DNA from 4 places in the Solibacillus sp. CAU 1738 genome. Region 4 is predicted to be linked to each of the others. Evidence: riboswitches for the same ligand, from Rfam matches in the RefSeq annotation. Region 4 holds a riboswitch; each other region holds the start of a gene.
The links. A riboswitch is a leader RNA that binds a small molecule or an ion and turns the genes downstream of it on or off. The one in region 4 is predicted to bind S-adenosylmethionine.
Positions count from the first base shown of each region.

Region 1 (7,565 bases), on a different contig from region 4:
CTTTACCAACTTTTTTTATCGCAGCATCGAGATCATTTTCTGTCCAAGCATATTCAATTACTTCTTTCTTGCCTGTCCCTTTTGACACTTTATAAAGTGGTGGCAATGCAATATACACTTTACCAGCCTCAATTAACGGACGCATATAGCGATAGAAAAACGTTAACAGTAACACTTGAATATGTGCACCGTCCGTATCGGCATCGGTCATAATAACGACTTTATCGTACGCGGCATCCTCAACTGTAAAATCAGCTCCGACACCGGAACCAATAGCGTGAATGATTGTAGAAATTTCTTCATTTTTCATAATATCTTGTAGCTTAGCTTTTTCCGTATTAATTACTTTTCCGCGCAGTGGTAATATTGCTTGGAATGAACGATCTCGGCCTTGCTTTGCAGATCCACCAGCAGAATCACCTTCGACTAGATACAACTCGTTTTTCGCTGCATTTCGTGATTGGGCAGGTGTTAGCTTACCAGATAGCAGTGTACTTGATTTTTTATTTTTCTTGCCATTACGAGCATCCTCACGCGCTTTACGTGCTGCTTCACGGACTTGCTGTGCACGAATTGCTTTACGTACGAGTGAGGCAGATAGCTCAGCGTTTTCTTCTAGCACATATAAGAGCTGCTCAGACACGACTAAATCAACTGCTGAGCGGGCTTCACTAGTCCCGAGCTTCCCTTTAGTCTGCCCTTCAAATTGTAATAATTGCTCAGGTATACGAACGGAAACAATCGCTGCTAATCCTTCCCGAATATCTGCGCCTTCTAAGTTTTTATCTTTTTCCTTTAGTAAGCCTATTTTACGAGCATAATCATTAAATACACGTGTCATTGCCGCTTTAGCACCTGTTTCATGTGTACCGCCATCACGTGTCCGTACGTTGTTGACAAATGATAACATTGTTTCTGAGTAGCCATCATTAAACTGGAAAGCAAACTCGACTTCAATATCTTGCTGTGTCCCCTCTACATACTTTACAGGGTGAAGCACATCTTTTTCCTCATTTAAATAAGCGACAAACGCTTCAATTCCGTTTTCATAATGGAAGATTTCGTGCTGTCCTTCAGCTCGCTCATCAATAAGTTCTATTTTTAAGCCTTTTAATAAAAACGCTGATTCACGCAGGCGCTCTACTATTGTGTCGTAATTAAATTTTGTTACCGAAAAAATCGAATCATCTGGTAAGAAATGAACAAGTGTCCCAGTTTCTTTTGTTTTCCCGATAATTTCAAGTGATGTCACAGGTTTCCCGCCTGCTTCAAATCGTTGACGATGGATTTGCCCATCGCGATGAATCGTAACTTCTAAAAAACTACTAAGTGCATTAACGACAGATGAACCTACTCCGTGCAAACCACCACTCGTTTTATAGCCACCTTGTCCAAATTTCCCCCCTGCATGCAGGATAGTGAAAATAATTTCAGGTGTTGGTTTTCCCATTTTATGCATTCCAGTAGGCATACCTCGTCCAAAATCACGTACACTAATACTATTATCAGCATGGATTTTTACAATGATATGGGAACCGAATCCGGCAAGTGCTTCATCCACGGCATTATCTACAATCTCATAGACTAAGTGATGAAGGCCTCGCCCATCAGTTGAACCAATATACATCCCTGGACGCTTTCGGACTGCTTCCAAACCTTCTAATACTTGTATCGCATCGTCATTGTATGCGATCGGTTGACTTTTCGCCAAAACAAATCCCCTCCAAAAAAACAAACAAACGTTCTAATACTTTTTCATCGTACTTATAATAACACTAGCTGTCAATACACTGTCTAGTTGCATAGACATTAATTGTAACATCAAAATTACTAGTTGGACAATGAGCGCTCTAAATGAATTCCAAATAAACATCTAACTTTCCTAAAAAAAGAAAAGAACCTTGCAAATTCACTATTCCCTAATCAATAAAACAGTGTATAATATTTAACACAATGTATTAGTACCAACTAATAACTTTTTTTGAAAGGAGCACATGTATGATCAATGCAATCGTTCTCATTTGTGCTTATTTAATCGGTTCTATTCCTTCTGGATTATGGATTGGTAAACTATTTTATAAAACGGATATTCGTGAACATGGTAGTGGAAATTTAGGTGCAACAAACACATTTCGCATTCTTGGTAAAAAGGCCGGTTTAGTCGTAACAATTATGGATGTGTTAAAAGGTACTGCTGCTGTCCTATTACCATTATTACCTTTCTTTGCTGAAACGAACATTCATCCATTAATTTTAGGTATTGTATCTGTCGTTGGACATATGTTCCCAGTTTTCGCTGGTTTTCGCGGTGGAAAAGCGGTTGCAACTTCAGCAGGTGTCGTGCTTGGGTATGCGTGGCCGCTATTCGTAGTATTATTCTTTACGTTTTTCATTACACTAAAGTTAACAAAAATGGTTAGCTTAACATCTATGATGGCCGCATTGGTCGCACTTATTTATAGCATTATTTACTGGATTGTAACAGGTGATTTTGCCTTATTTATTTTAATTGCGTTTTTATTTACGTTTATTGTATACCGACATCGAGAAAACATTAAACGTATTAAAGACGGTACTGAACCAAAAGTCAAATGGATTTAAAGGTTTATTATATGTATAAGCTTTCGATAAAAGGTTTTCCTACCGGGAAGACCTTTTTTTCTATTAGAATTCTATAACATCGTTAAATGGGTGACTTGAAAATTGTAATATTTGATAATGTACTCCCCATTTCTTCCTCAAGGAGTATAGTCATACCTGATTGTAGCAAGTGTTTTTTTAATCGATAGTATAGCTAATTGGTTGCAGAATATCGGTAAAATAATGCCGCTTTATTATAATGCAGTTACTTTAGTAGGCGTAATGTAGAAAGCTAATCATTGCGTTGTTATTTTAATAAGGATTATTTTGTTGTTTTACAGTACTTAATATTCGAAACTTGCTTATATATCGCCAGTTTTAATGAAGTAGCCTAGCCACTGTTACTTCATTAAAAAATCCGCTACAATATTAGTATAAAATGTTAGCGGAGGGTTCTTATGAATATTGTAATAACAGATGCAGCAATGAATTGGTTTATAGAAGAAATGGAAGTAGAGCAAGGCGATTATATTCGATTTTATGCACGTTATGGCGGGACATCTCCATTTCATGAAGGTTTTTCTCTTGGTATGAATCGTGAACAACCACATGAAATTGGTGTGGAAACTGAAAAAAACGATATTCATTTTTACATTGAGAAAAGTGATGAGTGGTTTTTTAATGATCATGATTTACATGTTGCTGTTAATCAACAAACCGACGAATTATTATACGAATATAAAAAATAGACTGAAAAAACATTCTTTTGAAGTTTCCCTTGTAATATCTATATAATGATGAATGACATCTAGATTATACAGAATTGAAGGGTTAGTTTGTGAAAGAAGCATTTTTTTGGCGCTGGCTATTTTTTATAGTCGGTATTATTATTTTATCACTCGGCATCTCATTAACGATTAAAGGTCAAATTGTTGGCGTAGGTTCGTGGGATGTTCTTCATATCGGGTTAGCACAATCTATTGGTTTAACGATCGGTATTTGGTCCATCATTATTGGGGTAGCCATTATAGCATTTGACTCAATCCTTAACAAAAGATGGCCACTTGTCGGTACGGTGTTAGATATGCTGTTAGCTGGGATTTTTATTGATATTTTTAATTTTTTGATCCCAACATTTAATAGCGTTTGGATGCAGTTCTTCGCCTTTGTTAGCGGGTTCTTCCTACTTGGAATAGGCTGTGGGATGTATATCGTAGCAAATTTAGGGGCCGGTCCACGCGATATGTTAATGCTATTCATTGTCCATCGTTTCAACTGGTCTGTCACTTTTGCGCGCACAACTATGGAAGTTTCTGTCGCACTACTAGGTTTTCTACTAGGTGGTCCAGTGGGAATAGGTACGGTATTAATGGCATTATGTCTCGGACCAATCGTGCAATTTGCTATCAAATGGAACGAAAAAATATTTACCCGTTTAAGTGGTGTTGAAAGTACCATATTAAAAGCTAAGTAAAAAAAGTGCCGTGGAGAAAATAACTTCCCCATTAGGCACTATTTTTTATATATAATATTCAATATCCTCATCAACAAAATGCCATACATACGGTGTTTCTTGATAGACATAATAGTTTAACCAATTATAAAACAGTAAATGAGAATGAGCCCGCCATGTATGTTTCGGATCCTTTGTTGGATCATTGTTAGGGAAATAATTTATTGGCATGTCAATCTCTTCGCCTTTCGCAACATCTCTAGAATACTCATCGGCAAGTGTTGTTGCGTCGTATTCTAAATGACCTGTAATCATTATTTGTTTATTATCTTTCGACTGCACGATAAATACTCCTGCATCCTCTGAGTAGCTTAGTAAACGCAAATCAGGATGAGCACGTACTTCTTCAATGGAAACGGAAGTATGGCGTGAATGTGGTGCTACATATTCATCACTAAAGCCGCGTACTAAATCAACCGTTAAATCAGTAATAACGTGTGAATAAACACCTGAGCATTTCTTAGGCAATTCATATTTACCGATACCGTAATGATGATAAAGTGCTGCTTGTGCACCCCAACAAATATTCATAACTGACGTTACATTAACCTTAGCCCAGTCCATAATTGCTTCGATTTCTTTCCAATATAAAACGTCTTCAAACTCCATTTTCTCGACAGGCGCTCCAGTAATAATCATCCCATCAAATCGACGATGCTTAATTTCGTTAAATGTTGAGTAAAATAATTCTAAGTGTGATTTAGACACATTTTTTGACTCGTATGTAGCAGTATTTAAAAACGTCACATTTACCTGTAATGGTGTATTTCCTAGTAGTCGTAGCAATTGCAACTCTGTTTTCTCTTTTTCCGGCATTAAATTGCATATTAAAATATTTAATGGTCGTATTTGTTGTGTTTTCGCACGGTCCTCTTCCATTACGAAAATTTTCTCTTGTCGCAAATGCTCTCCTGCAGGCAGTTGCTTCGGAATGTTAATTGGCAATGTAATCCCCCCATTTCTAAAATAAAAAACCTCTCATTCCAGCATAAGAGAATGAGAGGCTTTATCCGTTCACTCTTATCTCTCGGGGTATTCCCCCGCTGGAATTAGCACCTTTCTAACGCAGTTAGAGGTTGCTGAAGCTTCGACGGGCCATATCCCTCTGCTTCTCTTGATAAGACTATTCAATTGAAAATTATTGTAACATCAAAAAATGAATTTTACAACAATTCTAAATACAGTTATTAGTTTTATTTTCCACTTCTTATTAAACCTATGTATTTTTTATTAAAAATCATACTTCTCGAAAAAAGAAGCGTAGTGCATATGTAAAATATAAGCCTTGCAAGATTGACTCTCGCAAAGCGATTTGTAATATAAACAGTCTCCCGCACACTTACCCCATTTCTAGAATTTATGTCACCAACCTGGTTGATCTTTTGACTAATCACAGGCTTTTTAGTAATCGTTATAAAATTTTTTACAGTACGACCTGTTTCATTTTGAATCTCTCTCGCAGTAAAGGTTGAAAGATGTTAATAATTCGAACCTGATACATAGTGTGTCAAATCTTCTACTTCAGTCTTTTTGTATCAGTGTTATTTAAGAATGTACTTTTCATCTTCTTTCCTTATTGAAGTAATTGTAGTACACCTTCTGGTTGCTTATTAGACTGAGCTAACATGGATTGCGCAGCCTGTATTAATATATTACTTTTCGTAAAATTCATCATTTCTTTTGCCATATCAGTATCACGAATACGTGATTCAGCAGATTGAAGATTTTCAGAAGTGTTCGAAACTGAATTATATGTATGCTCTAATCTATTTTGATATGCTCCTAAATTAGAACGCACACCAGAAACGGCATTAATTGCGCTATCAAAGCTACTTATAGCATATTGAGCTAAAGCGTTGTTTAAAACTGATACATTATCTATTCCAATTGCCTGTGAACGAACATCTGATATTGATAAATTAATAGTTTGTCCTGAATTAGCTCCAATTTGAAAATTCAAGCTGTTATCTACATCGTTTATTATTTCACCATCGTTATTTCCTGCTGTTAGATCGATGTTGCCTTGGTGTTGAGACCCACTTGAACCATTAGGTGGTTTTGATTGACTCAAATCAATTGTTATACCGTTATATGAAAATATTAAACTAGGATTGTTATGTGTGATAATAAATCCGTCTGGTATAGAGTGTATACTCAAACTTTGTGGAACACCATTATCGTAATAAACACCTATTGATAATTTTGTAAAAAGCCAATTTGCTGGGTCGTCTATAACCTTTTCACCTTCATTGAGTTTAGCTTTGTGCTGATTGCTTGGATCGTTTCCGAAATCAATCCATCCATCATCTACTGTAAAACTTCCACCTCCTGCTCCTGTAGCCTTTAATGTAGATTGGGGAGTAGAAGGGTTAGTTTGGTATGAAACTGAACCATCAAGTAATTTCTTAGTATTAAATTCAGTATTGTTTCCGATAGATGTTATTTCTTTTTTAATTTCTTCAATTTCCTTTTGGATTGCCTCCCTGTCGATATCTGTATTTGTATCATTTGAGGCTTGAACACTTAATTCTCTTCCGCGCTGAAGAAGTGAATGTACTTCATTTAATGCACCCTCAGCAGTTTGTACTAGTGAAATTCCATCTTGAATATTTTTACCCGCCATATCCAAACCACGAATTTGTCCAAGCATTTTTTCAGAAATCGCTAATCCAGCAGCGTCATCACCTGCACGATTAATTTTAAAACCTGAAGATAATTTCTCTAAACTTTTTTCAAGTTTTCCTCTATTATTTTGTAGCCTGTTATTTGTATTTAAAGATGAAATATTATGCTTTATTCTCATAAGTAACTTCCTTTATCAAGATTATCTTTGTAGTAACAAAATAATTTACGAATATAAACAATAATATCAATTTTGATACTTTTTATCTAGATATAGAAATTTTTTATAAGAAAATTAAGTACGTCTCAATTATTAAAAGAGGAATGGATTAACTCGTGTTCCTCAATAGTTTCTTATGTATTATGTACTTGCCTAATATCGCTCTGAGAACAATCGAGATATACAGTCACCTATCTAGTATCAACTCAACTCTTCTGAGGCCTCGTTAAATTATGTATTATTGTGCTTTTTTGTCCTAAATATTTTACTTGTACAGTGTGATATGCACATCCGAATGTACGACTGATAATTTCGTACTTCATGTGCTTTTGTCCCTGCCGCGTTAACTATTGTTTTTCGAATCTGTTGTATTGTTAAATCTCCTGTCTGCAATAAAGCCACCAGATGCAAATTTTAACAACAAAAAAATACACTCCTCAACATCTAAATTAATAGATAATAAGAAGTGTACTATTGATAACATTCTAAACACGGTTTTAGAAAAGTTCTTTTAATAATGTAAACGACTTCGCACGTGCCTTCTCATCATAAATCGATGTTGTGACCATAATTTCGTCTACACCAGTGTCAGACACGAATTGCTCCAGACCTTCTTTTACAGTTTGCTGG
Region 1 covers NZ_JBDQQN010000007.1:29,986-37,550, reverse strand. The annotation lists gene parE (DNA topoisomerase IV subunit B) at 1-1,711, opposite strand, end outside; gene plsY (glycerol-3-phosphate 1-O-acyltransferase PlsY) at 1,999-2,601, shown strand; gene AAFN87_RS17010 (HesB/YadR/YfhF family protein) at 3,039-3,329, shown strand; gene AAFN87_RS17005 (YczE/YyaS/YitT family protein) at 3,419-4,054, shown strand; gene metA (homoserine O-acetyltransferase MetA) at 4,100-5,038, opposite strand; SAM riboswitch class I at 5,111-5,217, opposite strand; gene AAFN87_RS16995 (flagellin N-terminal helical domain-containing protein) at 5,667-6,896, opposite strand; gene AAFN87_RS16990 (LLM class flavin-dependent oxidoreductase) at 7,433-7,565, opposite strand, start outside.
Region 1: it holds a riboswitch for S-adenosylmethionine, as region 4 does, so the genes downstream of both, metA (homoserine O-acetyltransferase MetA) here and AAFN87_RS10415 (O-acetylhomoserine aminocarboxypropyltransferase/cysteine synthase family protein) in region 4, are expected to answer to the same signal.

Region 2 (7,565 bases), on a different contig from region 4:
ACCAAGTAAAGCGGCAATGATTAAGCCTGTAATCCACTGTTCAATACCAAATGCATTATCCATCGCACCTGCGATAGCGTTTGCTTGAACACCAGGCATTAAAATAAGCATCGCGATTAACGCTGCAACTGCAAAAATTACTGCAAACCATTTTTGCCCCATCCCTTTTTCAATATAAAAGGCTGGGCCACCCCTATACTCTGTTTCTCTTTCCTCTTTGTAAATTTGCGCTAATGTTGACTCTACATAAGCCGTTGCAGCTCCGATGAAGGCAATTGCCCACATCCAAAAAACCGCACCAGGACCCCCCATTCCAATCGCTGTTGCTGTACCTGCAATATTACCAGTACCTACACGCCCTGATAATGCAATTGATACCGCTTGGAATGAAGAAATCCCTTTTTCAGATTTCTGCCCTTTAAACATTAAAACAAACATTTCTTTAATATAACGTACTTGCAAAAAACGAGTAATAATTGAAAAAAATAGTCCGATTAGCAAGATACCATATATAAACCACGGTCCCCATAAAATATCATTCAAAGTATTAACTAATGACTCCATTAAAATCCCCCCTTTGAAAGTAATTGTATTATTTTGAAACCTACTATATTACATATACACTTATTATTCAATGTTTTTATTGGAATATTCTAACAATTCAGATGAACGAAATGTTAATATGAAAATATTATAGTATCCAAATAATAAAAACCTATCGAAAAAAAATCATTCGATAGGTTTTTATCATACTTTAAACTATATACCCGAGTGAGCGTAATACATTGCTCATAAAATCCCTCGTGTATAAATATACTTCTTCACGTTCCATTTCAAAATATAAACTATGTTGGCAATCTGCCCATTCTTTGTATTGAAAATGAGATAAAGATTGCTGCAACAACCATAGTTTTGCCGTATTCGCATCTGTAACTTGATCGCGTCCCCCTGTCATTAGCAACACAGGTATGTCAGGGAATTTCGTTTCAGTATCTTTTACTTGCTTCATCAAAAGCTGTAAATCCTTATACCACTTTACTGTAACAACGGTATTTTGCGGAACATCATCTTGCAACTCCGCATATACTTCATAATTTCTTGTCATCATTTGAGGCGTAATATCATGATTCATTTTGACATTTGATGTTAATGCACTTAAGCTCGTTAGTGCATGAGATAGTTTCCCCGGTAGCAATTTCAAATGTAACCACGGTGATGCGAGAATCACACCTGCACATTCAAATTTATTTTTGCGCAATACTTTCATTGCAATTGTCGCGCCTAAACCATTGCCTAAAACAAAAATAGGTAAATTATATGAAAGCCCTATTTTTATAAGCTGTTTTACATAACTATAATACTTTGTAAAATCTTCATCATGGTAACGTGAGTATTTTGCTTGCTCACCATGACCTGGTAAATCGCCCATTACAATGTGAAATCCTGCATTTCGGAATTTTTCAATTAACCAAGCGTATGAGCGATGATGCTCATATGCACTATGAATAATTGCAATGACTGCTTTCGGTTGCCCTTCAGCCTCCCACTTCCACATTGCATTCCCCTCCAATAAAAATTCTTACACTAACTCATTATAAACGAAGTCTTACTATTTGGTTTAAATTATGTATCAATCTTTTATTCATTTTGTTACGATATTTGTATATCTTACTAGAGAGAAGGCGTTAACGATGATTTACCCTTATAAAGATAAAAATCCTATCATAGACCCTTCCGCTTTTATTGCGGATTATGCAACGATTACAGGAGATGTTACTATCGGCGCTGAAACGACAATATGGTTTAATACTGTTATTCGTGGGGATGTTGCACCAACTATTATAGGTAAACGTGTAAGCATACAAGACTTAAGCTGCTTACATCAAAGCCCAAACAATCCACTTATTATAGAAGATGAAGTAACAGTTGGACACCAAGTAACATTACATAGCTGCATTATCCGAAAACGTGCACTAATTGGCATGGGTTCAATTATTTTAGATGGCGCTGAAATTGGCGAAGGGGCTTTTATTGGTGCAGGAAGTTTAGTACCTCCTGGAAAGAAGATTCCGCCAAACTCACTTGCAATGGGACGCCCTGCAAAAGTTGTTCGTGAAGTTACAGCTGAAGACCGAGAAGACATGGATCGTATTATTCGCGAATATGTGGAAAAAGGACAGTATTATAAATCAATTCAAGGATAGTAAGGACATTTGAAAGTCCTTTAGGAACAAATTAGAGAGTACTAGATCGAAAAACGTTCCTGTACTTTCTTTTTCTTTGATGCCGTTGATTGTCATTTCGGCGGACGCGTTTCGCGGGCACGGTTTCAGCTAATTTTTTTGCTTTCCAAGCAAAAAAATGGATCTTCCACTCGTGCTGTTCCCGCTGAAGTCGCCGCCTGCATTCCAATCAACTAGTTTTATTCGTAGACAAAATGACTCACTTCTCGTTCAATCTGTAGCGCACTCATTGAAGACTGTTCCAGTTATAAGTAATCAATATCTAGTCGCCAGTAATAATATCTATTATTTTGGTAATGATCTCTCTATTGCACATAAAAACGCTTGGAAAATATCCAAGCGTTTTTCTATATATTTATTTGTTTGAAACTCCCGACTGCATTTCGTAATTTCTTACGAACATTCCATTTGATTTTCTCAATCCAAACTTTTCATAATAAGGAACTAAATCATCATCACAACACAAATCAATCATATAAATATCATCAAGTTCTTTTAACATTTGTTTTACTAATTTATGGCCAATACCTTTATTTTTATACTCTGGCAAAACTTCAAGGAACGGAATGTAGGCAGATAGAACACCATCACTAATTGCTGTTATAAATCCAACTACTTGATTAGATTTTTCATCTAACGCAACGACCACTTTACTACTATTTTCTAACAACTTTAAGTGAGTTTGTGGATTTGGGGGATTTGGCCAATCCACAAAAAAGCCTTTTAACATATCCGACGAAACCCCATTAAGAGAATTTTTATATATCATCATATATCAACTCCAAATTTATTTTTCTATTTTTTAGCAGATGATATATATCAAAAGTAAAGTAACAAAATTGAGACCTCCAAACACATCTTAATATACTATAAGAAATTCGACCCAAACTTTGAAATTCCTTCTTTTTTGTAATTAAATGGAGATAGTTCTATGAAATAACTATAAGGGAACTTATTATGTCGTTTCTCAATGCCTTTATAATCAACATCGTGTTGTACCGAATATGCTTAGGCTTTACCTTCGAAACGTGTCAGCCACAACTTAACTCCACACCATATATTGACAAAAAAACTGTCCCAAAAAATCGTTATTTACGACCCTTTTGAGACAGCTTCTAATTTTCTTATAATCCAGCTTTTGATTTTAATTCAGCTGCTTTATCTGTATTTTCCCAAGGCACATCTAAATCTGTACGACCGAAGTGACCATATGCTGCAGTTTGTTTGTAAATCGGGCGGCGTAGGTCAAGCATTTTAATAATACCTGCTGGGCGTAAATCAAATAATTCGCGTACCCATTCTACGATTTGTGATGAAGCAACTTTACCTGTACCAAAAGTATCTACTGCAATCGATACTGGTTGAGCTACCCCAATTGCATAAGCAAGCTGTACTTCTGCACGATCAGCTAAGCCTGCCGCTACAATATTTTTGGCTACATAACGGGCTGCATATGCTGCTGAACGGTCAACCTTTGTTGCATCTTTCCCAGAGAAAGCACCGCCACCGTGACGAGCATAACCACCGTATGTATCCACGATGATTTTACGTCCTGTTAAACCAGCGTCTCCTTTAGGTCCACCAATAACAAAGCGCCCTGTAGGATTGATGAAATATTTTGTTGCATCATCTAATAATTCAGTTGGCACTACTGGCGCAATAACAACACGTTTTAAATCTGCTTGGATTTGTTCTAAAGTAATATCTTCATCATGCTGAGTTGAAATAACAATTGTATCAACACGCACTGGAATGTTATTTTCATCATACTCAATTGTTACTTGTGTTTTACCGTCTGGACGTAAATAAGCTAATTCACCTGATTTACGTACTTCTGTTAAACGGCGAGCTAATTTATGCGCTAAGCTTATCGGTAACGGCATTAATTCTGGTGTCTCATTACAAGCGTAACCGAACATTAAGCCTTGGTCCCCTGCGCCAATTGCTTCGATATCTGCATCTGTCATTGAGCCTTCGCGAGCTTCAAGAGCTTTGTCAACGCCCTGTGCGATATCAGGAGATTGCTCACCGATCGCTACTAGAACAGCTAAATTTTCTGCATCGAATCCGTATTTACCACGAGTGTAACCAATTTCAGCTACTGTATCGCGCACAATACCTTTAATATCTACATATGTTGAAGTTGTAATTTCTCCGGCAACAAGTACTAGACCTGTAGTAACTGTTGTCTCACACGCTACACGTGCATTCGGATCAGCTACTAAGATTGCATCTAAAATTGCATCTGAAATCTGATCACAAATTTTATCTGGATGCCCTTCTGTTACACTTTCTGAAGTAAACAGTCGACGGTTTGTCATGTTAATTCCTCCTAAAATTCCTAGCAAGATTTACCTGCGAATATGATACGGTACTCATTTCCCATGTCAAGTCTACCCGTAAGGATTAAACTTCAAGCCGTTACTGCTTTTAACACGAGGATTTCGAAAGGTATATAATAATGAAAGAACTCCAATATTTATGTCCCTTCCACTATTTTTCGCAAAAAAAAACCTTTCGCTCACATACATGAGAGAAAGGGTACATGTCATTCGTTACCTTTCACTCTTATCGTTCAAGGGAAATTCCCTTGCATCAGGTTGGCACCAACGCATGACGTGAAAAGTTCATGCAGGTTGCCGGGTTTCACAGGGCCTGACCCTCCACCAGCTCGGGATAAGAGTATCCGTTCAATTCCTCATGTTACATAATTTTTTTTGCTCTGTCAAACAATATAGTTTGACAGTTTTTTGTAATGAAGAAAATTCTTAAAAAATTAATTTAATTAGTATAGATTATTGCATTCAATGTGTTATACTATTTTTGACTTAAGAAAAAAAACTCCCTAAAGTAAGGGAATACTATAAAAAAGGATGGTATTTAATCGATGAATTCAGTAGAAATTGCAAACGAACTGAAGGAATTATTAAGCGGTGCAAATATTAACAATCAACTTTCTGTACCACAATTAGTGGAGAAAGCAACATCTCGTGGAGAAGCTATGTTAACAGTTGACGGTGCATTACTAGCTGAAACAGGTAAATACACTGGTCGTTCTCCTAAAGATAAATATATGGTAGAAGAAGACAGCACAAAAGATAAAATTGATTGGGGTAAAGTAAACCGTCCAATTTCTTCTGAAGTGTTTGATAACCTATATGTAAAAGTTGTTAACTACTTAAAAGAAAAAGACGAGCTTTTCGTATTCAATGGCTTTGCGGGAGCAGACAAAGCGTCACAGCTTTCCATTAAAGTTATTAATGAATATGCTTGGCATAACCTTTTCTGTCATCAATTATTCATCCGTCCAACTACAGAAGAATTAGCTTCTCACGTAGCAGACTTTACAATTGTCTCAGCACCAAACTTCAAGGCAGATCCTGCTGTTGATGGTACAGCTTCTGAAACATTCATCATTGTATCATTAGAGAAAAAAGTAATTTTAATTGGTGGTACAGAGTATGCTGGTGAAATGAAAAAATCAATTTTTGGTATTATGAACTACTTACTACCTGAGCAAGGCATCCTTTCTATGCACTGTTCAGCAAACGTAGGTGAAGCTGGAGACGTAGCTTTATTCTTCGGTTTATCAGGTACTGGTAAAACTACATTATCAGCAGATGCTGATCGCAAATTAATCGGTGATGACGAGCACGGCTGGTCTGATACTGGTGTATTCAATATCGAAGGTGGCTGTTACGCTAAAACTATCAACCTTTCAGCTGAAAAAGAACCAGAAATTTATAATGCAATCCGTTTCGGTTCTGTTTTAGAAAACGTAGTAGTAGATCCAAATACTCGTATTTGCGACTACGATGACGGTTCATTAACTGAAAATACTCGTGTAGCGTATCCAATCGACTACATTGAAAATATCGTAATACCATCTGTCGCAGGTCACCCAAAAACAATCATCTTCTTAACTGCAGATGCATTTGGCGTGTTACCTCCAATTTCTAAATTAACTAAAGAGCAAGCAATGTATCACTTCTTAAGTGGTTTCACTTCTAAATTAGCAGGTACAGAGCGTGGTGTTACTGAGCCAGAACCAGTATTCTCTACATGCTTCGGTTCACCTTTCTTACCTCTTCCAGCACAACGCTATGCTGAAATGTTAGGTGAGAAAATTGACGAGCATGGTTCACAAGTATTCCTTGTAAACACGGGCTGGACTGGTGGCGAATACGGCGTAGGTAACCGTATGAAGCTTTCATATACTCGTACAATGGTTCGCGCAGCAATCGAAGGTAAATTAAACAATGTTGAAACAACTCAAGATGCTGTATTCGGTTTACACATTCCTACAGCTGTAGAAGGGGTTCCTTCAGAAGTATTAAACCCTCGTGATGCATGGGCTGATAAAGTAGCATACGATGCAAAAGCTGCTCAATTAGCTAGTTTATTCAACGAAAACTTCAAAAAGTTCGCACACGTTTCTGAAGACATCGTGAAAAAGGGCGGCCCATTAGCTTAATTTTTTATTAATCGACATACCGTTTTAAAAAACTTATATCATATAAAAAAACCAACAATCATCTAAAACTGATTGTTGGTTTTTTATTTTTCATATTATCTCGCTTTTATTAAAATATAATTTCCAAATATTACACTATCCTATATAATTTAAGTAGAAACTTAAGAGGAGTTGTGAATATGATTGCAAAAATTGCAGTAGATGCTTTGTTTTATCAACAAAAAATCTAAGGGGTTGTATCTCCAACTGCAGCCCTTACTCTAAGGGAGAATAAGCATGGAACAGTATTTTAACCGATTTTTAACAGGTCAACGTGTATTTTTAAAACAAATGGAACAATCACATCTTGAACGATTTGCCCAATTAGAAAATGAAAAGTGTACTTTATTACTTGCTAATGATGACATTCCTTTTCCTTCCACAGCGGAAGATCACACCACTTTTTTCAATAGTATTAGTGGAAAAAAAGAAGAATTTATATTCGGAATTTTTGATAAACAATCCGAAGAACTCATTGGATCATGTGGTGTTTTCGCTATAAATTGGAAAAACAGCACTTGTTATGTAGGTATTTCAATTGCAAGTGAATGGCAAAACAAAGGTATAGGAACTGATGCTATGAACACATTAATTTCTTTTATATTTAATTACATTCCCATCCATAAAATTAAATTACAAGTTTTCAGCTTCAATGCCAATGCAATACGTTCTTATAAAAAATGTCATTTGGAGCAAGAAGGTACTTTAAGAAACGAAATTTTTAGATTTGGAAAATTCCATGATGTATTTTTATTTGGCCTATTAAGAGACGATTGGAACGCTAAGCAAATACAATAACTAAATGAAAA
Region 2 covers NZ_JBDQQN010000001.1:16,568-24,132, reverse strand. The annotation lists gene AAFN87_RS00190 (alanine/glycine:cation symporter family protein) at 1-564, opposite strand, end outside; gene AAFN87_RS00185 (alpha/beta hydrolase) at 755-1,555, opposite strand; gene AAFN87_RS00180 (gamma carbonic anhydrase) at 1,692-2,204, shown strand; gene AAFN87_RS00175 (GNAT family N-acetyltransferase) at 2,599-3,012, opposite strand; gene metK (methionine adenosyltransferase) at 3,368-4,564, opposite strand; SAM riboswitch class I at 4,809-4,926, opposite strand; gene pckA (phosphoenolpyruvate carboxykinase (ATP)) at 5,131-6,717, shown strand; gene AAFN87_RS00160 (GNAT family N-acetyltransferase) at 6,994-7,554, shown strand.
Region 2: it holds a riboswitch for S-adenosylmethionine, as region 4 does, so the genes downstream of both, metK (methionine adenosyltransferase) here and AAFN87_RS10415 (O-acetylhomoserine aminocarboxypropyltransferase/cysteine synthase family protein) in region 4, are expected to answer to the same signal.

Region 3 (7,565 bases), on a different contig from region 4:
AAACACAGTATTATATTGGTGCTTTTCAAGATTTATTTATTCAATTCTTAAATATAGTAGAACGTGAAATTGTTAATCCACAAGATCAATACGACATGATCCGTGCGATATCAAAGATTTTAAATTTCGAGCAACAAGTAGTGTTAGAGGCATTCGAAATGGTTGTTGAGCAAATGGAGCGTTCAATTGAAAAAGAAAAAATGCGTGTAAGCCAATCCATTGTTTCTGCAACAGGGAATTTATCCGCTATTTCTGAACAGACAAATGCCTCATTCCACCAACTAACAAATCAATCTAGCGAAGTCGTCAATTATGTTAAGGAAGCAATTGATATTTCCAATAAAGCGGAAACGCAAGCGAGTGAAGGGAAAATACAAATTCAAGAACAATCGCGAAATATGAAACATATTATTGTGTCAGTGGAAGAAATTTCGGATGATGTGTTGGAACTTGTGAAAATTTCAAAAGAGATGGAAGCGATTATGGGCATTGTGACGAATATCGCGAATCAAACGAATTTATTATCACTTAATGCAGCAATTGAAGCGGCTAGAGCAGGTGAAGCGGGAAAGGGCTTTAGTATCGTAGCGGATGAAGTGCGTAAATTATCAGTGCAAACGAAAGAATCGACAGACAATGTTGCATTACTTTTAAAAAATACAAATGAACAAACAGAGAAGCTTAAACTTTCTATGGAGCGTATACAAAAGGCAGTATCTTCTGGTGAAGATTGCATGATTGCGACGGCGCAACGTTTCACGCAAATTGTATCCGCAATGGAAGAAACGCAACAGAAAAATAGTTTGATGGAGGAAAAGGTAGAGGAAATTGGCGGCGTCATTCAACAACTAGGCATGGATTGCGATGAAGTAATGCTGTCAACTGTTACTTTAGCAAACGTTGCTCAAGATCTAGAAACAATGACATTCAGAGGGAACTAAGCAGAATGTGAAAAAGAATTGTCCGTTTGGGCAGTTCTTTTTATTTTTGTAAAAGAAGTCACAGCTATTATCGTGAGAAAACGTTTATACTAGTCCATAGAGAAATATAGATGGTGAGGAGAGAAGACGATGAAAACAGTCGTTGTTGTTGGCGGTGGCATTACAGGATTGTGTACGGTGCACTATGTAACAAAACAATTGCAAGACGCAGGGATAAAGGCACGTCTTATTTTAGCCGATCAAAATCCATATTTAGGTGGCAAAATCCACTCCGAGCATGCAGAAGGATTTATTATGGAAACAGGTGCAGATTCGATTGTTGCTCGTCATCCAGGTGTATTAGAGCTAGTACGTGAGCTGCAGTTTGAAGACGAGCTTGTGTATAACGAAACAGGTATTTCCTATATTCATACGAATAACGAGTTACATCCTATTCCAGCAGGTTCGACATTCGGTATTCCAATGAGTGAGGAATCATTGATGGCGAGTACATTATTGTCAGACGAAGCAAAACAGCGAGTACTACAAGATAGCACAATCCCCAATGATAGATTCACAAAAGAAAGTTCGATAGGTGAATTTTTAGAGTACTTTTTAGGAGAAGAAATTGTACATAAGCAAATTGCTCCTGTACTAGCAGGCGTTTATTCAGGCGATCTGTATCAACTTTCACTCGCCTCAACATTACCTTATTTAGTAGATTATAAAAATAATTATGGCAGCATTATGGAAGGATTTAAAGCGAACCGTGAGCAATTTGAGAAAGCTGCTAATAAGAAATTTATTTCATTCCGTAATGGCTTGTCATCGCTTATTGATCGCTTAGAGGAGACATTGCCGAATGTAGAATTTTTAAAAGGTGTAAAAGCGACCAGCGTCTCAAAAAATAGCGATATATACGAAGTTGCCTTTAGCAATGGGGAAGTAGTAGCTGCTGACATCGTTGTACTAGCTGTGCCAAATGAAACGGTGCGTACTTTATTAAATGATGAGCATTTAGCAGCAAACTTACGAAAATTCACGAATGCTTCTGCCATTACATTATATGTAGGATTTGATGTGCCAGATGCTGTGCTACCTGCAGACGGTACGGGCTTTATTGTATCGCATAATAGCAATTTAGTGTGCAATGCTTCAACATGGACAAGTCGAAAATGGAAGCATACATCAGCGGATAGTAATTTACTCGTAAGGTTATTTTACAAAAATGTAAATCCACGTTATGAGGAGCTAGCGGCAATGTCAGACGAAGAATTGACGAAAGTGGCATTAGATGATGTTAAACTAAGTCTCGGGATTGATGTACAGCCGAAAGTTGTAAACGTCACGAAATGGGTAAATAAAATGCCACGCTATGACCTTGCACATAACGCAGCTTTAAAGGTTGTATTTGACGATTTAGCAGTTCGTTATCCGAATGTTTTATTAGCAGGATGCTCTTATTTTGGTGTAGGGATTGGTGCGTGTATTCAAAATGGTAAAAACACAGCTGCCCAAATTATGACAATGATTCAGTAGAACAAACGGGAAAATTAGTCATTGCCGTGAAAGGTCTTGACGTTCTATTCATATAACGTTATGATTCTTTTAATTATTTACAAAATTCATACATTTCTTATCGAGAGAAGCAGAGGGACTGGCCCAGTGAAGCTTCAGCAACCAACGAATATGTCAGGTGCTAAATCCAGCAGGCATTTGCCGACAGATGAGAAGGACAAACATGAGCAAGTAGAGCCTTCTTTTTTGAGAAGGCTTTTTCTTTTCGGTGGAATTAACTGAAAAATACGATTAATTAAACGACTGAAAGAGAGGACATAAATATGGGGTTACGTGAAGCATTACAAGAACGGGTATTAACGGCAGACGGCGCAATTGGCACACTACTTTATTCTTACGGATTAGATTATTGTCACGAAGAAATGAATGTCATAAAACCGGAAATTGTTGAAAATATTCATAGTGACTACATTGCAGCAGGTGCTGATATTATCCAAACGAATACATATGGTGCCAATGCAATTAAGCTAGCACGTTATGGTTATGAAGAGCGTGTTAAAGAGTTTAATGAGGCAGCAGTCAAACTAGCAAAATCGACAACAAGTGCAGGGGGACAATTTGTACTTGGCACAATCGGTGGTATTCGTGGTATTCGTAAAAGCGATAGTACGCTGGATGAAATTTTAGCAGCTACGCGTGAACAAGCGGATGCATTGTTAGCGGGCGATGTAGATGGCTTACTGCTTGAGACGTATTACGATTTTGAGGAACTAACTGCAGTCGTTGTCATGCTACGAGCGATGACTGAAAAACCAATTATTGCACAAGTATCGATGCATGAGCCTGGTATTTTACAAAATGGTTTATCGCTCAATACGGCATTAAAGGAGTTAGATCTACTAGGTGCTGATATTGTAGGGATGAACTGTCGCTTAGGTCCATTCCACTCGATCCAAGCATTTGAAGGGGTACAACTCCCTGAAAATGCCTTTCTTTCCGCATATCCAAATGCTTCGCTACTCGATGTAGAAGACGGTCGAGTTGTTTATGAATCGGAGGCAGATTATTTCGCGCGTGCGGCATTCGAACTTGTCGGGCAAGGAGTACGTTTAATCGGGGGCTGTTGTGGAACAACGCCGAAGCATATCGAAGCTGTGAAGAAAAAATTAGCAAACGTTACACCAGTAAAAGAAAAAAAGATTAAACCAGTAAGCGTCGAGTTTGTTCGTGTACCTGAACCGCCAAAAGACGAACCGTTTCATGAAAAAGCAAAACGTGAGCGCTCAGTACTTGTAGAGCTTGATACACCGCGCCATTTAGAAATTGACGGTTTTATACATGGCGCAAAGGAACTGTATGCAGCAGGTGCTGATGCTATTATGATGGCGGATAATTCGCTTGCCTCACCTCGTATTAGTAATATTGCGATGGCGTCGATTTTAAAGTTACAGCATGGTATACGTACATTGCCGCATATGACATGCCGAGATCGCAACTTAATAGGCTTGCAGTCACATTTAATGGGACTAGACGCACTTGGGCTGCATGATGTTTTAGCGGTAACAGGGGACCCGACAAAGGTAGGGGATTTCCCAGGTGCGACAAGTGTTTATGATGTTTCTTCAATGGAGCTTATTTCACTTATAAAGCAACTGAATGAAGGTATTTCATTTTCAGGGAAAGCATTACGCAAACAAGCGAATTTCTCTGTCGCAGCTGCTTTTAATCCGAATGTACGAGTACTTGACAGAGCAGTTAGTCGTTTAGAGAAGAAAATTGAACATGGTGCGGATTATTTTATTTCGCAGCCAGTTTATTCAAAAGAGAAGATTATTGAAATTTACGAGGCGACGAAACATTTAGACACGCCAATTTATATTGGAATTATGCCGCTTACTAGCTTTAAGAGTGCAGAGTTTTTACATCATGAAGTTCCAGGGATTAAGCTATCAGATGAGGTGCTAGCACGTATGGAAGCGTGCGGGGATGATAAGGAGCGCTCGTCTGCTGAAGGTGTGGGAATTGCGAGAGAATTATTAGATACAGCATGCAAATATTTCAACGGTATTTATTTAATTACGCCGTTTTTACGATACGATATGACGCTTCAATTAATGGAGTATGTCAAACAATTAGATGTGCAAAAAGGGGCCGAAACAAATGTTTAACCATCCAATCGAGCAGCAATTAGAAAAACGTATTTTAATTATTGATGGTGCAATGGGAACGATGTTGCAAAATGAAAATTTAACGTATGAAGATTTCGGCGGCGAAGAATTAGATGGATGTAATGAAAATCTAGTGTTAACTCGCCCTGACGTGTTAACGAAAATTCACCGTGCGTACTTAGATGCTGGTGCAGATATTATTTGTACAAATACATTTGGTGGCACGCCGCTCGTATTAAACGAATACGATTTAGGCGATAAAGCAGTAGAAATTAATACACGTGCTGTAGAGCTTGCAGTTGCTGAAGCAAAGGCCGTTTCGACACCAGAATGGCCGCGTTTTGTTGCGGGTGCAATCGGTCCGACGACAAAAACGTTATCTGTAACGGGCGGTATTACGTTTGATGAATTACAGGAAAACTTTTACGTGCAGGCGCATGCTTTAGTCGCTGCAGGCTCGGATTTAATTTTACTTGAAACGAGTCAAGATATGCTCAATGTGAAGGCGGCAATTCTCGGTATTCGTCGTGCATTTGAAGAGTTAGGTAAGGAGCTTCCTGTTATGATTTCAGGCACAATTGAGCCGATGGGGACAACTCTTGCAGGTCAATCTATTGAAGCATTTTATATTTCGATTGAGCATATTAAGCCATTATCGGTGGGCTTAAACTGTGCGACAGGTCCAGAATTTATGACAGATCATATTCGCTCATTATCAGAGCTAGCAACGAGCTATGTAAGCTGTTATCCGAACGCAGGCTTACCTGATGAGGAAGGATGCTATCATGAGACACCGGATTCCTTATCGAAAAAACTACAAGGCTTTGCAGAAAAAGGTTGGTTAAATATCGTTGGTGGCTGCTGCGGTACTACACCTGCTCATATCGCTGCCATTCGTGAGGCGGTAAATGACTATGCACCGCGAAAACGCCAAGATACAACACATGGCCACGTCGTTTCGGGCATTGAACCATTGCAATACGATGAATCAATGCGCCCATTATTTATTGGGGAGCGTACGAATGTAATCGGTTCACGTAAATTTAAAAACTTAATTATTGATGGCAAGTTTGAGGAAGCAGCAGAAATTGCGCGTGCACAAGTAAAAAACGGTGCACATGTCGTTGATATATGTTTAGCAAACCCAGACCGCGATGAAGTGGAAGATATGCGCGGCTTTATGAAGGAAGTTGTGAAAAAAGTAAAAGTACCACTTGTAATCGACTCAACGGATGAAAAAGTAATGGAAGAAGCATTGAAATTTTCTCAAGGGAAAGCAATCATCAACTCGATTAACTTAGAAGACGGTGAAGAGCGCTTTGATGCAGTAATGCCATTAGTCAAAAAATACGGTGCAGCACTTGTTGTCGGGACTATCGATGAGCAAGGGATGGCTGTAACACGCGAGCGCAAATTGGAAGTGGCAGAGCGCTCGTATAAATTGCTAACAGAAAAATGGGGGCTAGCTCCTGAGGATATTATTTTTGATCCATTAATGTTCCCAGTTGGTACAGGCGATGAGCAGTATATCGGTGCAGCAGAGGAAACGATCGAAGGGATTCGCCTTATTAAAGAAAAATTACCACGTACTTTAACGGTACTTGGTGTAAGTAACGTGTCGTTCGGATTGCCTCCTGTTGGACGAGAAGTGTTAAACGCTGTGTACTTATACCACTGTACACAAGCTGGTTTAGATTACGCGATTGTTAATACTGAAAAGTTAGAGCGCTATGCATCAATCCCAGAAGCGGAAATTAAGCTAGCAAATGATTTAATTTTTAATACAAATGATGAAACATTAGCATTATTTACAGACTTTTATCGTGATAAGAAAAAGGAAAAAACGGAAGCAGATATTCCGAAAACGGTAGAAGGGCGTCTTGCGTACTATATTTTAGAAGGTACGAAAGAAGGTTTAATAGAAGACCTAAACGCTGCCATGGAAATGTTCGACACACCGCTAGAAATTATTAATGGTCCTTTAATGGACGGTATGTCTGAAGTAGGTCGCTTATTTAATGATAACCAGCTCATCGTCGCTGAAGTACTACAATCAGCAGGGGTAATGAAGGCAGCTGTTGCGCATTTAGAGCAGTTTATGGAGAAAAATGAAGAGTCAGCAAGCAAAGGGAAAATGGTGCTTGCTACTGTTAAAGGTGACGTACACGATATAGGGAAAAATTTAGTCGATATTATATTAAGTAATAATGGCTTTAACGTAGTGGACCTCGGGATTAAAGTTTCTCCTGCGCAATTAATTGAAACAATCCGCCGCGAAAAACCAGATTTTGTTGGTTTGTCAGGCTTACTTGTAAAATCAGCACAGCAAATGGTAATTACGGCTCAAGACTTTAAAGAAGCCGGTATTGATGTGCCGATCATGGTTGGTGGCGCGGCATTATCCCGTCGCTTCACAGAAACGAAAATCGCTGCTGAATACGATGGTCCTGTTATTTACTCAAAGGATGCGATGCAAGGGCTTGAATTTGCCAATCGTTTAATGAATAAAGATGAACGAGGAAATTTTTTAGAGGAGCTTCGTGAATCGCGTGAAAAACGGATTGAAGCAGATGAAAAACGTGCAGCAAAACCGAAAGCAGAAGTAGTTGTGAAGCCTGTACGTACAGTTAAAGATGCGCTAGTTTTTGAACCGGGAGATTTAACGCGTCATATTAAGCGCGGTTATTCCGTTGCGCACTTGCAACCATATGTAAACATGCGTACGCTAATTGGGCATCACCTCGGTTTAAAAGGGAATGTCGAAAAATTACTTGCTGAAGGGGATAAACGTGCAACAGAACTGCATGAGTTAGTAACAGATTATTTACAAAGTGACATATTAGTTCCGTCAGGTATGTATCAATTCTTCCCGGCGCAAGCGGACGGGGATGATGTGATCATTTATAGTCCAGAAGATGCAAAGACAGAAATAGAGCGCTTCACTTTCCCACGTCAACAA
Region 3 covers NZ_JBDQQN010000010.1:21,737-29,301, reverse strand. The annotation lists gene AAFN87_RS18915 (protoglobin domain-containing protein) at 1-941, shown strand, start outside; gene hemG (protoporphyrinogen oxidase) at 1,071-2,459, shown strand; SAM riboswitch class I at 2,554-2,653, shown strand; gene AAFN87_RS18905 (bifunctional homocysteine S-methyltransferase/methylenetetrahydrofolate reductase) at 2,762-4,606, shown strand; gene metH (methionine synthase) at 4,599-7,565, shown strand, end outside.
Region 3: it holds a riboswitch for S-adenosylmethionine, as region 4 does, so the genes downstream of both, AAFN87_RS18905 (bifunctional homocysteine S-methyltransferase/methylenetetrahydrofolate reductase) here and AAFN87_RS10415 (O-acetylhomoserine aminocarboxypropyltransferase/cysteine synthase family protein) in region 4, are expected to answer to the same signal.

Region 4 (7,565 bases):
CGATCTCGAAGCTCCTCACGCTTTTCATTTAAAATATGATAAATCCCTTGCCCTACAGTTCCAAAACCGAGGATGGCAGCCTTAATTGTCGCCATAACTTTCGCCTCCAACTTTCCATTCCGTAAATCTAAAACAATTACGCCTCAGCGCAATTGTACACGTTGTAAATCGATTTAACGAATTATTCCAATAATTTCACATAGTAAGATTCTAACGTAACACGACACGGAACACAAGAACAATCTCCCTTGGATGGACATTTGTTTTCCCTAGAAGGTCACTAAACAGTCATAATCATTTATAGTTAAAAGCCCTCACTCGGTTCATTCTTAACAAAGAAACTACTAGTTGTTGGTAAAATCCCTCATCAACACACATGACATTAACCTTTAATAACTAAAAAAGATCTATCAAGAATTACATCTCGACAGACCCAATTAAAAACGTAGAAAATTGATGAATTAAGCTGCGACTGCGAAATGATGCAGTCTACAGCTCCTATTTATTTAGGCATTTATACTTGCTTGTACACCTTGTTCAACTTTTTCAAGTGCTTGATCTAAGTCTGCAATAATATCTTCTACCGCTTCTAGACCGATAGATAAGCGAATGAGCTCTTCTGATACGCCAGCGACTTTTAATTCTTCTGCGGATAATTGTTGGTGCGTTGTTGATGCTGGGTGAATGATTAATGAACGACCATCCCCTACGTTTGCTACGTGTGAGAATAGCTCCACATTATCAATCACATTGCGTCCTGCTTCACGTCCACCTTTAATACCGAACGTTAAAATCGAACCAAAACCGTTTTTCAAATATTTGTTCGCTAATTCATGCGAAGCGAAATCTTCGAAGCCATTATAATTTACATAGTCCACAAATGGGTGGTTACGCAAGTGTTCAGCTACTTTCGCTGCGTTTTCATTATGTCTTACTACACGCAAATGAAGCGTCTCTAAACCTTGTAAGAAATTAAAAGCAGCGTCTGCACTTAATGTTGGACCGAAATCACGGAGTAACTGTACACGCAGCTTTGTAGCAAATGCAGCGGCCGCTGTATCAATTCCGTATCGTAATCCGTGATAGCTTGCATCCGGTTCTGTAAAGCCTGGGAATTTCCCTTGTGTCCAGTCAAATTTCCCGCCGTCTACAACGATACCGCCAATTGTTGTGCCATGACCGCCAATCCATTTCGTTGCAGAATGGACAACTACATCCGCACCGAAGTCGATAGGATTACAACCATATGGTGAAGGGAATGTATTATCAATTATTAAAGGAATGCCATGCTCATGCGCAATGTCTGCTACCGCTTCAATATCAAATACATTTAAACTAGGGTTCCCGATTGTTTCAGCATAAATGGCTTTCGTATTTTCCGTTATTGCCGCGCGGAAGTTTTCTGGGTTGCTTTCATCAACGAATGTCGTTGTAATACCGTATCGTGGTAATGTCGTTGCAAATAAATTGTACGTGCCACCGTATAGTGATCCGGCTGATACTATATGATCACCAGCACCTGCAATATTCATAATCGAGAATGAGATTGCAGCCATCCCCGATGATAGTGCAACTGCCGCTGTTCCTTTTTCAAGTAATGCGACACGTTCTTCAAATGCTCCGACTGTTGGATTCATGATGCGCGAATAAATATTGCCACTTTCCTCTAATGCAAATAGTCGCTGCGCATGAGCAGTGTCATTAAATGCATAAGCCGTTGTGCGATAAATTGGTACAGCAATTGCACCTGTAGTAGGATCAGGCTTTTGCCCACCGTGTAATAATAATGTTTCCGGACGTAATGTTGACATGAGTTGCCTCCTAGTTAGTTATTCGATGGATAACCGGTTTTTTCGAGGAGGGTTTTAGAAAACAAAAAACCCCCTTCCTAAGAAGAGGGTTCGCAAATGAGCAAATTTTCCTCCCCTTATCTTTCAGATCCCGATTAGAATCTGTAGGAATTAGCACCGTAGTAAGTTCGTCACTCACTGGTTGCCGGGCATCGCAGGGCCTAGTCCCTCCGCCTCTCTAGATAAGAGTATATGATTCATGTTCCATCGTTGATTCACAGTATAAGACAGTTTAATCCAATTCGTCAACCGTTATTTTCTGAAATTTTAAACTTACCTGAAATAATCTATCCCCTATCAACCCACCAATAATTTCCACTACAATAGCAATTGTATCTACTGCTGTAATTGTAACTTTGGAAATAGATTGGTTAATAATGATATGTTAGTATAAAATGGGCTTTTAAGGACTTTCTTTTGAGTCCATTTTTCATTAGGGGGAGAAGTTATGACAAGAGAACTTTTACGTAGTCACTCATCTGTTCGTAAATATACGGGGGAAGAGATTTCGCGCGAGGTAGTAATTGATTTAATCGAAACAGCACAAATGGCGGCAAGCTCTCACTTTGTACAAGCATATAGCGTTATTTGGGTTACAGACGAAGACAAAAAGCAAAAATTAGGAGAGCTATCAAAAAATGAATTTCAGTTCAAAACAGCTGGTGCATCATTCCTATTTTGCGTAGATTTCAAACGATTACAAATAGCTGGTCAAAAGCATGACATTGACATTGTAGCGGACTCTGCAGAAAATGTACTCGTTGGGGTAGCGGACGTATCATTATTCGCTCAAAATTTTGTTATTGCCGCAGAAGCAGCAGGCTATGGTATTTGCTATATTGGTGGGGCACGTAATAACCCAGCCGAAATTAGTGAGCTATTCAATTTACCTGAATATGTTTTCCCATTATTCGCTATGACGATCGGCACACCTACAAAACGGAACGAAACTAAGCCGCGCCTTCCTGTTGCAGCAGTTTTACATGAAAACAGCTATAATGTAGAACAATACGATACATTATTAGATGAGTATGATGCCATAATGGAAAGTTACTATGCTAGCCGTTCATCTAATCAAAAAATGGCGACATGGACAAAGCAAATGGCAGACTTCTTAATAAATCAAAAACGTCCATTTATTAAAGACTTTTTAGCAACAAAAGGTTTTAATTGGAAATAATATAGTATGCTGTACCGCAAGTAAAAGCTTACCGAACAAACTTTGGCGATTACTCACCGCAAAAGAGGCGTCTTTACATATTTCGAACTTCGCCCTATAAAGTAGACAATTTAATAAAAAGCCAAATATTATTCGTTACTGTATTTATTTAAGAAGAATTACCGTGCCCTTTCCGCCGACTGTCCATGAGCCTCCTCGAAGATTACCGGGACGGCAATCTTCTGTGGGGTCTCATTTAGCCAGTTTTTCGGCAGGAGTGGCACGGATTCTTCTATTACTATTGAAAACTTAAACTTACTACTAAAACTTATTACAAAGTAGCTGCCTTACTTATATGTATTTTTATTATTAACAGCCGGCTAAATGCTCCACATCGACATCATTTGCCTTCAATAAATTCAAATAAAACGGATCTTGACCGATAACATACACGCGATCACAGAAAGTGGCAATTTCATTCATATCATGAGATGTGTAGAGCACCATCTTGCCATCGTTTTTCGCGATATCGACTAAGTATTTACCGATTTCATTTTTGGATTTCAAATCTATACCAACTGTTGGCTCATCTAACAAAAGTAGTTTCGGATCATGAAGCAAACTAATGGCCATATTTAATTTACGCTTCATCCCCCCTGACAATGAGCTCACTTTCTCTTCCCACTGTGTAAGCTGCATATTTAAACAAAGCTCCCGGCACTGCTCTTTTGTTCTCTTTGTCCAGCTTAGCTTTTCGAAAAACAGCATATTTTCTTCTACAGTAAGATCCTCCCAAATCGATAATTCCTGAGGTACGTAGCCAATATGCCGTCGCATAGCATTTTGATTCCCTTTGTATGGCATCCCATCTAATATTACTTGACCCGCAGAAGGTTTAATAACGGTCGCTAAAATATTTAATAGCGTGGACTTACCGGCGCCATTTTCTCCTACTAAACCAACCACTTCACCTTGTTCTATTTGAAAGGAAACGTCACTTAATACCTTTTTTTGCTTATAGTTTTTTTCTAAATTATCAACTTGAAGCATGCGATCGCCCCCCTCTCCATACCGAAACAAATAAAATAGCGGCAATACATATAAGCCATAGCCAATTTGGCTTCTCTAATAGTAGCGCATGTACCGGACTCAAATATTGCACCCCTTCAAAACGCCGAGTTAACCCATCAATTGGAACAAATGACCCACCTAAAACAGCAAGTAATAACGATAGTAGGATGCTTGTTACATAATAGAAAAAAGGCTTTGTAAAACGATACGCAATAACGAAGGACACCATCGATATTGTCACTGAAAAAATGATTATAACAAATAAAAATTGTGGTCTTATCATGACATCAAGCACTATAGTTAGCAATAAAACCGAAAGTACATTTGCAGCGACTATTAGTAAAATATATAAGAATAAATTCCATAAGCTATACCATCGAAAAGTAACTGTTGTATACAGCCAGCGAACAGCTATCGCTTTTGTATTTTCTTTAATGATCCAATCAAAAATAAAAAATGTCGCGAGCATACTAAATAGTGCCCACACACCCCAAACGTTTAACAGCGCTGTTTGCTCAGAAGATACAACATACGAATCTGTGGAAAATTGAAACATAGGTGTAATTAAATCTTTTTCTTCAAGACGCTTTTTACTCTTTTCGATAATTTCTTCAGCATCTACTACTTCTTGAACGTTATTTTTTGTATACAGCTTTTGTATTTCACCTACCGCTTTATAACGAGATGCTTGATCTTGAACGTATGAGCTAACTGTTTCTACCGTTGTAAAAGGCGCAATGGACCGATCTGTTGAATACATTTTTATTACTTGATTGCGATAGCCCGTTTTTAATTTGTCCTCAAATCCTTTTTTAATCACAATGACACTATCAAGCTCGTATTTTTCAAGCTTGTATAACGCGGAGTGTAAAGATAAATACTGCAACTGAATATTGGACGTTTGCTCCAAGTTTTCAACAAGCTCTGTTGCTAACTCTGTTTCTTCTTCCAACACAACACCAATAGGAATATTGGTGCTTTCTTGTACAGCACCAATAGTTTGCATAACAATAACAGTCATTATAAAAGGAAACACAAACCAAAACAGTATACTTTTCCACTCTTTTTTTAGACGAATGAGTCGCGTTAGAAAAACAGCTTTCATGTTCTCCACCTCGCAAACATTTGTGCCAGCACAAATAATATGATGCACTCTAAAGCAAACATTTTAGCTAATAAAGTGTAATCTGCGTAATTTCTTTCCTCAAGTATGATATCAATGAGCCAACTAAATGCTTCATTGGAAAAAATCCAAGGCAATAGAGGTTGAAGCATAAACGGGAAGTAAATAGTCGGAACAATACTACCGCTCAAGACAATTACTATGAACACGAATAACAGCTGCACTAATAAAGTCACTTTCATCGATTTAAACAGCATATCAACAATGGTTAGCCCCATTAATACAATGACTGCATACAAGCTTACAAAGCCAAGTACTCGCACATAATCGATCATGAAAAACTCTTGAGGTATGTAATACATAAATCCATAAAAAAATGGTAGAGCAAAAATAAGGCTACATACCAATGAAACAACAATCCGCGCGACCGTTTTTTGCAAAGAGGTTACACCTAATAACTGTAAACGGATTGTCATAGCACGATGCTCTTCTTTTCTAAGCACTGTATAAAAGCCTAATAGCCAAATCGTCAGCACGATGAAAAGACATACTAGCAAATAATAGTGCTTCGGTGTAGTGCTCGCTGAATTTTCAATCGTTTCCTTCACTAATACATTGCTTTTTCCTAGAGTAAACAAAGTAAAGCTCATAAATTGGTCCAGCACAAACTTTTTTTCTTCCTCAGCAGTCATATAAAACTGATCCGCATAGCTAAATACCGTTAATATATTCGCCTGTGCCGATTCAATATAACGGGTCAAGCTTTCGATTAATTCAAGTATGAGGTAGCTTTCATTGACGCGTTGTGCATTTCCAATGACCGGCAATTGAACGTTCTTCCCGTTATATAAGTTATCCGTAAAGCTCTCTGGTAAGATAATATAAGCACTTAACTCGTTGCGCTCTATAGCTTCAGCTGCCTCTATCTCTGTCATAAACTTAATATCGATATGTTCACTTTCATTTATTGTGCGCTTTAACAACTCGCTCATTAATGCCGTTTCGGTTGTTTTATCTTGATCAACAAACGCAACCGTGATGGGGTCATCTTTAGGTGGTAAGATAAAAGAAATCAGAAGTAGCAAAATTAAGGCGATAAAAAATAGTGGCAATAGAAAAAGAAGAAGTAGTGAATACCACTTCTTCTTTAACTGTTTTCCGTATTGATTTATAAAAAATATACAATTATAAACGCTTTTCAAAATCAATACACCCATTCATTAATAAAATAAACTTTCAAAAGCTTCCGCGAATTGGTAGCTCCACTCTTCAAAGCTTGGTAATAGATCTTCATATAAATATTGTTCAAGCTCTGTAGCATCCATGCTACCAAGATCAACTGACTCTTTATCTGTCGGAATCTCTACTTTTTTAATTAACTCTGCTTTTTCTTGAATATTTAATTTACCTGCAAAATCAGCTGTTGCTATGCCGAATGAATAATCTCCCACTACACTATCATTCTTGTATGCAGAAGAACCAACCCAGTCAAACGTAAATGTATCGTACTCATCTTCAAATGTGATAACACGCTCAAACTTACGCTCTCCATTAGTTAACGTCTCTTCACCCGTGTACGTTAAGCCTTCCCCTGCATCACTTAAAATACTTACTTTGTCAGAAGCTTTGCCACCTTTCCAAGATAGCTCTCCTTTTAAATGAAGTGCAGATTCGCCCTCCGAAAACTCATAAGCAAATACTTGTTGTTCTTTTTCAAGTAACTGTGTTCCTTTAACAATTACAAATTCTTCATCTGCTTCTTTTGCTTTCAATTCACGTTTTACAACATGTTTATCTGCAACCCAAATTACCGACTCAATGTTACCTGTTACATCTTCTGATCCTTTTAATTCCGTAATTGCCTCGTCAATAGCTGATTCGAACTCTTCTTCGATCATAGCCACCGCTGCATCTATTTCAGGACCACTAGATTTTTTCAAAATATCTACTAGTATAGCTTTTAGTTTCTCATCTGTTTTTGCTTTTTCTAGCACTTTAAGTACTAAATTTTGAGCATCTTTAGCAGATAAATTCATAGTAATACGGTCTGTTTTTAAAGATTTACCATGTACATCAACCGTTTCACTTTCCTTTGTAAACGCTTCGTCCGGAAGCTCTTTATAAACGTGCTTCACATATTCATCAAGTAAATATTTAGATTGTTCGTCTGTTAATAAAGTGCGATTTTCTAAAATATCAGCTAATCCTAACTTTTCATCCCCGACATAAGTCTCGTCAAAATTGCTCATTAACTTACCGAAATCATTATCTTTTAACTGAATATACTTATCCGAAAAAGGTAAATCAATAACTAATTTTTCAGTTGTTGCATAGCCAGTAAAGTTTTCTAACTTAACATCCA
Region 4 covers NZ_JBDQQN010000003.1:174,876-182,440, reverse strand. The annotation lists gene AAFN87_RS10420 (homoserine dehydrogenase) at 1-95, opposite strand, end outside; gene AAFN87_RS10415 (O-acetylhomoserine aminocarboxypropyltransferase/cysteine synthase family protein) at 507-1,811, opposite strand; SAM riboswitch class I at 1,925-2,039, opposite strand; gene nfsA (oxygen-insensitive NADPH nitroreductase) at 2,299-3,030, shown strand; gene AAFN87_RS10405 (ABC transporter ATP-binding protein) at 3,379-4,059, opposite strand; gene AAFN87_RS10400 (ABC transporter permease) at 4,046-5,185, opposite strand; gene AAFN87_RS10395 (ABC transporter permease) at 5,182-6,405, opposite strand; gene AAFN87_RS10390 (DUF6583 family protein) at 6,424-7,565, opposite strand, start outside.